Regions from separate parts of the Micromonospora sp. CNZ322 genome, predicted to be linked through region 2. Evidence: riboswitches for the same ligand, from Rfam matches in the RefSeq annotation. Region 2 holds a riboswitch; each other region holds the start of a gene.

Region 1 (2,171 bases), on a different contig from region 2:
TAGAAGACCAGGTCGCCGGGGCGCAGGTCTCCCTTGCTGACGTTCTTGGTGACCCGGCTCTGTGCGGCGGCGTTGTGCGGCAGCGACACGCCGGCCTTCGCCCAGGCGGCCAGCATCAGCCCGGAGCAGTCGTACGAGTTCGGGCCCTCGGCACCCCAGACGTAGGGCTTGCCGATCTGCGCACAGGCGAACTTGACAGCGGTGCCCGCGGCGCCGCCGGGGTAGCTGCCCGGGCAGGGCGCCGGGCGCAGCGGACCGCCGCCGCCGCTGCCGTACACCTTGAGGCGCAACTTCTGTAGGCGGTCGATCTCGTCGTTGATCTGCTTCTTCTTCGCCGCCAGCTGAGCTTCCGTGCGGCTCAGCTGGGCCACCATCTCGTCCAGTGGCGCCTTCTGCGCGGCCAACTGGTCGCGCAGGTCGGCCACCTGGCGTACGTCCTTCTGCTGGTTGTGCGCGAAGCGGTCGAGCATTTCCAGCTGGCCGACCACCTCGCTGGGCGACCGGCTACCCAGCATCGCGTTGACGGTCGAGACGTTCTCACCCATGTAGGCGCGCACGGCCAGGGCGCTGACCTTGTTCATCGCGGCGTCGACCTGGCGCTCGAGCGGAGTGATCCGGGCGGCCAGCGCGTCGGCCTGCTTGCGCTTCGCGGCGAGGTCGGTGCGGGTGGCGTTGTGCCGTTCGATGATCGGTTCGAGCTTGTTCCAGTCGGCGTCGATCTGGCGCTCGATCTCGGCGACGGACGGGTCGGCGTGAGCCGCCGTGGCACTGCCGGTCAGAACGACGGCGATGCCGGCCAGCGCGGCGAGTGCGGTGGTGAAGCGGGACCAGCGTGGGCGCGGCACGATCGACGCCGGGCCGGCTGATGCCGACCGCTCGGACGACGGCCGCGGGGCATGGAGTGCCACCGGGGTTCCGTACTCCTTCTTCCTGACCGCCTACCGGGTTAGCTGACGGGTTCGGGCGGGAAGTCGGCGCCCTACCGCAGTGGCTGCGGATTCACCCCGAGGGACCTGGGTCCCCGGTTCGTTTCGGAAACGACTCGGCGGTGTCGGTCCGTTACCGCCCGGGCTGGGCGGAGCTGCTGTCGGGCCGACGAATGACCAGAGTAGAGACGCTTGTTACCGATCCGCAACCCGTGCGGCAGTGACACTCCGTACGGATTGGACTAGGTCACCGACCGTGTGTGAAGAATTCTTTCCGCATGCTTCGATAGATGGAAAGGTATTGACGCGACCTCCCGGACGGCGCGATGGTGACCTGACCTCACTCCGCGAGAATCTAGGGGGTTCGATGCACCATCCAACCCTGTCGACCGGCTGGCGCGCGCTGCTCGCCGTCACAGTGATCGCCGCCGCGACCACTGTGCCACTCTCCGTCGACCCGGCCGCCGCCGCGCCCACCACCGACCGCCAGCAGCAGTACGCCGCAGCGGCCACCGAGTACGGCGTGCCGGCCGTCGTGCTGCTCGGCGTCTCCTACCTGGAGTCGCGCTGGGACACCAACGCCGGCACACCGAGCACCAGTGGCGGCTACGGCCCGATGCACCTGACCGACGCCCGGCACGTGGCCGCCCTACCCGGGCGCGGCCACCACGACGCCGGTGCCGAGGACCCACGCGGCGACGACTCCCGTCCCACCCGGGTGCCCGCGCCCCGGCCGGTCGAGGCACCCGCGCCGTCCACCGCCGCGTTGCAGACCGTCGACACCGCCGCCACGCTGACCGGCGCCACCCCCGAGGCACTGCGCACCGACGCGGGCCTCAACATCCGGGGTGGGGCTGCGCTGCTGAGCGCGTACCAGAGGGATCTGGGCGCGCCGGTCGGCGCGGACACCGACCCGGCGGCCTGGTACGGCGCGGTCGCCCGCTACTCGGGCGCGGACAGCGCCGACGCCGCGGCGGCCTTCGCCGACGAGGTCTTCACCACCATCGGCGCGGGCGAAGTCCGGGTGACCGACGACGGCCAGCGGATCACCCTGCCGGCCCGTGTGGTGCGGCCCGAGCGTTCCTGGTTGGACCGGCTGGGCCTGCGCCGCCTGGCCCGCCCGGACGGGGTGGAGTGCCCCCGCACCATCTCCTGCGAGTGGATCCCGGCGCCCTACGAAGCGTTCGGCGACGGGGACTACGGCAACCACGACCTCTCCGATCGACCCGCCCGGCAGAAGATCGA
Region 2 (2,171 bases):
TCCGAGCACGACCAGCCGGTCGTCGGGGGCGAGGGCCTGCGCGACCTGCTGGGCGAAGCCCGCGAAGGAGTACGCCGGCAGCGGCGACGCCCAGCCGTGGCCGGCGAGGTCCGGTGCCAGCCACCGCCCGGGCCAGTGCTGCTCAAGGTACGGGGCCCAGGGCAACCACACGTCCCCGGTCGCTCCCATGCCGTGCAGCAGCAGCAGAACCGGCCTGCGGCCGGCGTGACCACCCGTCTTCTCCACCACGGCCGCAGTCTCCCACGGTTCACGGCCAGGTACGAGAGCCGTCGATGACGGACCGCGCTGACAAACGCCGCGGGCGCCGGCCCCTTGTGGGAGACGGTGCCCGCGGCGGTCAGCGTGCCCGGGTCAGGCGGAGTAGCCCCGGCTGGTGATCCAGTTGGCCAGGTCGATCGTGGTGATCCAGTACGACGGGTCGGCCGGGTTCGCCGAGTCGGCGATCCGTACGGTGCGACCGTTGTCCTTGTAGCCCACCACGGCGATGTAGTGCCCGCCGCCGTAGGAGTGCCAGCCGCCGTCGGTGTCGGTGGCGTCCCCGACGACGTTGGCCACCACGCCCCGGCCGTCGGTGATGGCCTTCACCACGTCGGCCTGGAGGCGGTCCATCTGTGCCGGGCTGGGCGCGCCGGGGAACATCCGGGTCCGGTACGGGGAGCCCTTCACCTCGGCGTTGAGCACCCGGGTGGTGTCCTCGGCCGAGTTGGTGCCCATCTCGGTGGTGCCCAGCTCGGCGCCGAGCTGCTCCTGGGTGCGGTCGATGCCGGCGGCGCTGAGCGCGTTCCGGGTGGCCGCCGGGCCGCAGTTGTAGTACGTGTTCTGCGCCTCGTAGTCGTAGTCGAGCACCTTGGTCGCGGGCGGCTTCGGCCGCTCTGGCTTCCGGGTCAGGTCGGGGTTGCTGCTGGCCTTCGCGGCGGGCGACGCGGCGCTGGTGGCCGGGGCGGCCGTGGTCGGCACGGCGCTGGCCGAGGGGGACGCGTCCCGAGCCTCGCCGCGGGAGGCGGCGACGTCGCTGCGCATCTCGGCGACAGTGGTCGCGGTGCGCTGGCCGGCCGGGGCGTCGTCGGCAGTGGTGAGCAGGGCGCCGGTGGTGGTGGCGATCGCGAGGGCCGCGGCGGAGGCGGCGACGATCTGGTACGGGCGCTCGGTGGCGAGACGGCGGAGCTGACGCTGCAGGGTGTGCTTCACGGGGTCCTCCACGGATCGGGGGGAGAGCGGCACCCGGGGCCGGACCGGCATCCGGGCAGGCGCCAGCGCGCGGACCGTGGTCCGCGGATGGTGAACCGCTCAGGGGAACGCCCGGCGCGGCCGGGCGGGGAAGGCGATGACCCGGGAGGTCAGCTCACCGTGACTGGACGAATGAGCGGGTGCACCGCCGCGCCGTGGAGGCGAGGGAACAACCGAGGGGTGGAAAGGTGCTGCACGAGGATGGGACTCCTTCCGACACCGCCTACCGGGTTAGCTGACGGATTCGGGCGGGAAGACGCCCTACCGCGGGCCGTGGCTCGCGGATTCACCCCGGACTTACTGGTGGGTCCCCGGTTCGTTGATCACGATTAAGCGGGTCGATGCGGCGTCGCGTCTTGCGATCGGTTACCGCACCGGACGGGACGACACTACTGGCGTCTCAACCCCCTGCCAAGCCAGGTTCACCTGCGTAAACCCCCATCGGCGCGACAATTTCTGCGTGTATTGGCGATGATGTGACTCGATGGGACAACCGGTTACGGCGACGCCTGCGGGCGACAACCGGACAGGCCGCAAAAAACGCGACCACAATCGCGGGAACAATCCCGCCGATCGTGCCGGCCGTCCCATTTCGCGATCAGGTGACCGGCCTCACATCACGGATTGGGCTCAACCCACCCGGGCCGGGCGCCACCGTGCCACGACGGCGGGACGCAGCGCCCCGGCCACCGTGCGGCGCGCGGGGACCAGGGTCGGGCGGAGCCGGGCCGCCGCCGCGTACGCCTCCTCGGCGAGGGCACGAGCCGACTCGGCGGCCAACTCCGCGTCGCGCCAGGCGGCCCGCTCACGGTCGGCGGCCACCTGGTAGTCGGCCAGCCGCGCATCCCGGACCACCCGGCTGATCAGCACCTCCTGCTCGACCGGGTGTCGCCGGGGATCCCAGCCGCGCCGGTGCCCGAACA
Region 3 (2,171 bases), on a different contig from region 2:
GCAGCACCAGGTCGGCGCCGAGCCAGCCGAGCGAGGTGACGAGGTGCAGGGTGAGCAGCGCCTTGCGGGTGGTGGGTCGGATCCGAGGCATACCGCGATGCTGCCCGCCGACCGCGGCCGGGTCGTCCGACGAGCGACGACATCAGGGGTACGCCCGGCGACGTAGCCCGGCCCCGGACGCACGTGATGCCTGTGAGTCATCACGACGACTCACAGGCATCACGACGCGTGGGTCAGTAGACCGAGGGTCAGTAGACCGACAGGTGTACGTGGTTGGTGTGGTCGGTCGACGGGGTGCCGTGCGCCCCGCTGTACGACTTCCACCCGCTGCTGGGCAGCCAGATTTGCCTGTACCAGATCACGTAGAGCACGGCGAGCCGGTCCGCGTTGCGGATGAAGTACGCGGCCAGGTTGTTGCCGTACGTCTTGTCGCCGCCGGTGGCGTCCCCGCCGAAGCCGCCCTTCTGCGCCGCGAAGTCGCAGGCCCGGCCCTTCGGGTGTTCACCGGAGCCGCTGGGGCGGTGGCACGAGACGTACCGGGTGAATCCCGCGGCCTTGGCCTGGTTGAGCGCGTGCAGGGTGCGTGGGGTGATGCAGCCGCTGGCCGGGGTGGGGTCGTTGACGCTGCACGACTCGGAGGGCCAGGAGCCGTCGGAGTTGCGCGGCGCGGCCGTCGCGTTGGCGCTGGAGGTGCCCCGGTTGGAGCCGGTGTCGGCGGTGGTCTGCGGTTTGGGTGCGGTGGCCACGGTCAGGGCCCGTTCGGCCTGCTCCTTGCGCTTGGCCATCACCGCGACCTGCTTGCGCTGTTCGTTGATCTCGCCGTCCAGGCCGACGCGGGTGCGGTTGGCCTTGTCCTTGCTGTTCAGCAGGTCGCGCAGCACCCGGTCCTCGTTGGCGGCCACCGCGTCCAGCGCGGCCGCCCGGTCCATGAAGCCTTCCGGGGTGTTGCTGTTGAGCAGCGCCGACATCGCGCCGAGCCGACCGGTGCGGTAGGCCACTTCGGCGATCTCGCCGACCTTGCCGTTGCGCTGCTCGATCTCGACCTCGATGGTCTTCAGCTGGGTGGCGAGCTGCTTCTGCCGTTGCACGGAGGTGTCCAGGGCGCGCTTCGCGTCCAGGTAGCCCTTGCTGGCCGCCTCGAGTTGGGCCCGCAACGCCGGGGTGCCGCCCTCCTCGTCGGAGTCGGGTGCGGCGGCCCGCAGGCCGGTCGGGGGAGCGGCCGAGGCGGTGCCGGCCGGAAGCGCGACGCCGAGGGCGAACATCGCGACGATCAGGGCCGCCAGGCGGGCGGCGGGTGGTCGTGCTGGTGCCACTGCGCATGTCCTTCCGTCAGCCGCCGACCGGGTTAGCTGACGGGTTCGGGACGGAAGATCCCTACCGCTGACGCGGATACACCCCAGGAACATGGTTCCCCGGTTCGCCCAGTTGGGCGATTAGGCGGCGACCGCCACCGGCGCCGGGAGGGCGCCGCCTGGTGGAGGCCGGGACCGAGCCTACCGGTGCCGGTGGGGCCCCTGCAGCCATTGTGACGGACGGTGCGTGCGTCACCACGGAAAATTACGGCTCCGTCACCATTCGATGGAGCCACAGGCTCCAGAAGCGGCGCCGGGCTCGATCTGCAACGTCGCGTGCTCGATGCGGAAGTCGTCATGCAGGGCCGTACGCGCTGCGGTGAGCACCGCGCCGACCTCCGCGCCGGGCGCCATGGTCAGGTGAGCGGAGGCGACCTCCATGCCCGAGGTGAGTGTCCAGACGTGCAGGTCGTGCACCTCGACGACCCCGGGGACGGCGGCGAGCCGGTCGTGCACGGCCGTCACCTGGAGGTGCTCCGGGGCGGCCTGCACCAGGATGCGGATGGCGGCGCGGGCCAGTCGCCAGGTGCGCGGCAGGATGAACACGCCGATGGCGACCGCGACCAGGGGGTCGGCCCACCACCAGTCGGTGACGGTGATGAGCAGCGCCGCGCCGATGACGCCGAGCGAGCCGAGCAGGTCACCGAGCACCTCCAGGTAGGCGCCCTGGAGGTTGATGCTCTCCCGGGCCCCGGCGCGCAGCAGCGCGAAGGCGGCGATGTTCGCGAGCAGGCCGAGCACGGCCACCGCGAGCATCGGGCCGGCGATGACCTGGTGCGGGTCGCCGAAACGGCGGATCGCCTCGATCACCACGTAGAT

The links. A riboswitch is a leader RNA that binds a small molecule or an ion and turns the genes downstream of it on or off. The one in region 2 is predicted to bind cyclic di-AMP.
Region 1: linked by a shared signal. The riboswitch ahead of FB453_RS19110 (C40 family peptidase) and the one ahead of FB453_RS16705 (C39 family peptidase) in region 2 are both predicted to bind cyclic di-AMP.
Region 3: linked by a shared signal. The riboswitch ahead of FB453_RS20010 (coiled-coil domain-containing protein) and the one ahead of FB453_RS16705 (C39 family peptidase) in region 2 are both predicted to bind cyclic di-AMP.

The regions. Positions count from the first base shown of each region.
Region 1 is NZ_VITD01000007.1:290,433-292,603, reverse strand. Features, by position in the region: gene FB453_RS19110 (C40 family peptidase) at 1-908, opposite strand, end outside; cyclic di-AMP (ydaO/yuaA leader) riboswitch at 922-1,058, opposite strand; gene FB453_RS19105 (peptidoglycan recognition protein family protein) at 1,294-2,171, shown strand, end outside.
Region 2 is NZ_VITD01000006.1:176,276-178,446, reverse strand. Features, by position in the region: gene FB453_RS16710 (alpha/beta fold hydrolase) at 1-249, opposite strand, end outside; gene FB453_RS16705 (C39 family peptidase) at 373-1,221, opposite strand; cyclic di-AMP (ydaO/yuaA leader) riboswitch at 1,454-1,594, opposite strand; gene FB453_RS16700 (hypothetical protein) at 1,879-2,171, opposite strand, start outside.
Region 3 is NZ_VITD01000008.1:107,676-109,846, reverse strand. Features, by position in the region: gene FB453_RS20015 (DUF2269 domain-containing protein) at 1-91, opposite strand, end outside; gene FB453_RS20010 (coiled-coil domain-containing protein) at 249-1,313, opposite strand; cyclic di-AMP (ydaO/yuaA leader) riboswitch at 1,319-1,450, opposite strand; gene FB453_RS20005 (cation diffusion facilitator family transporter) at 1,569-2,171, opposite strand, start outside.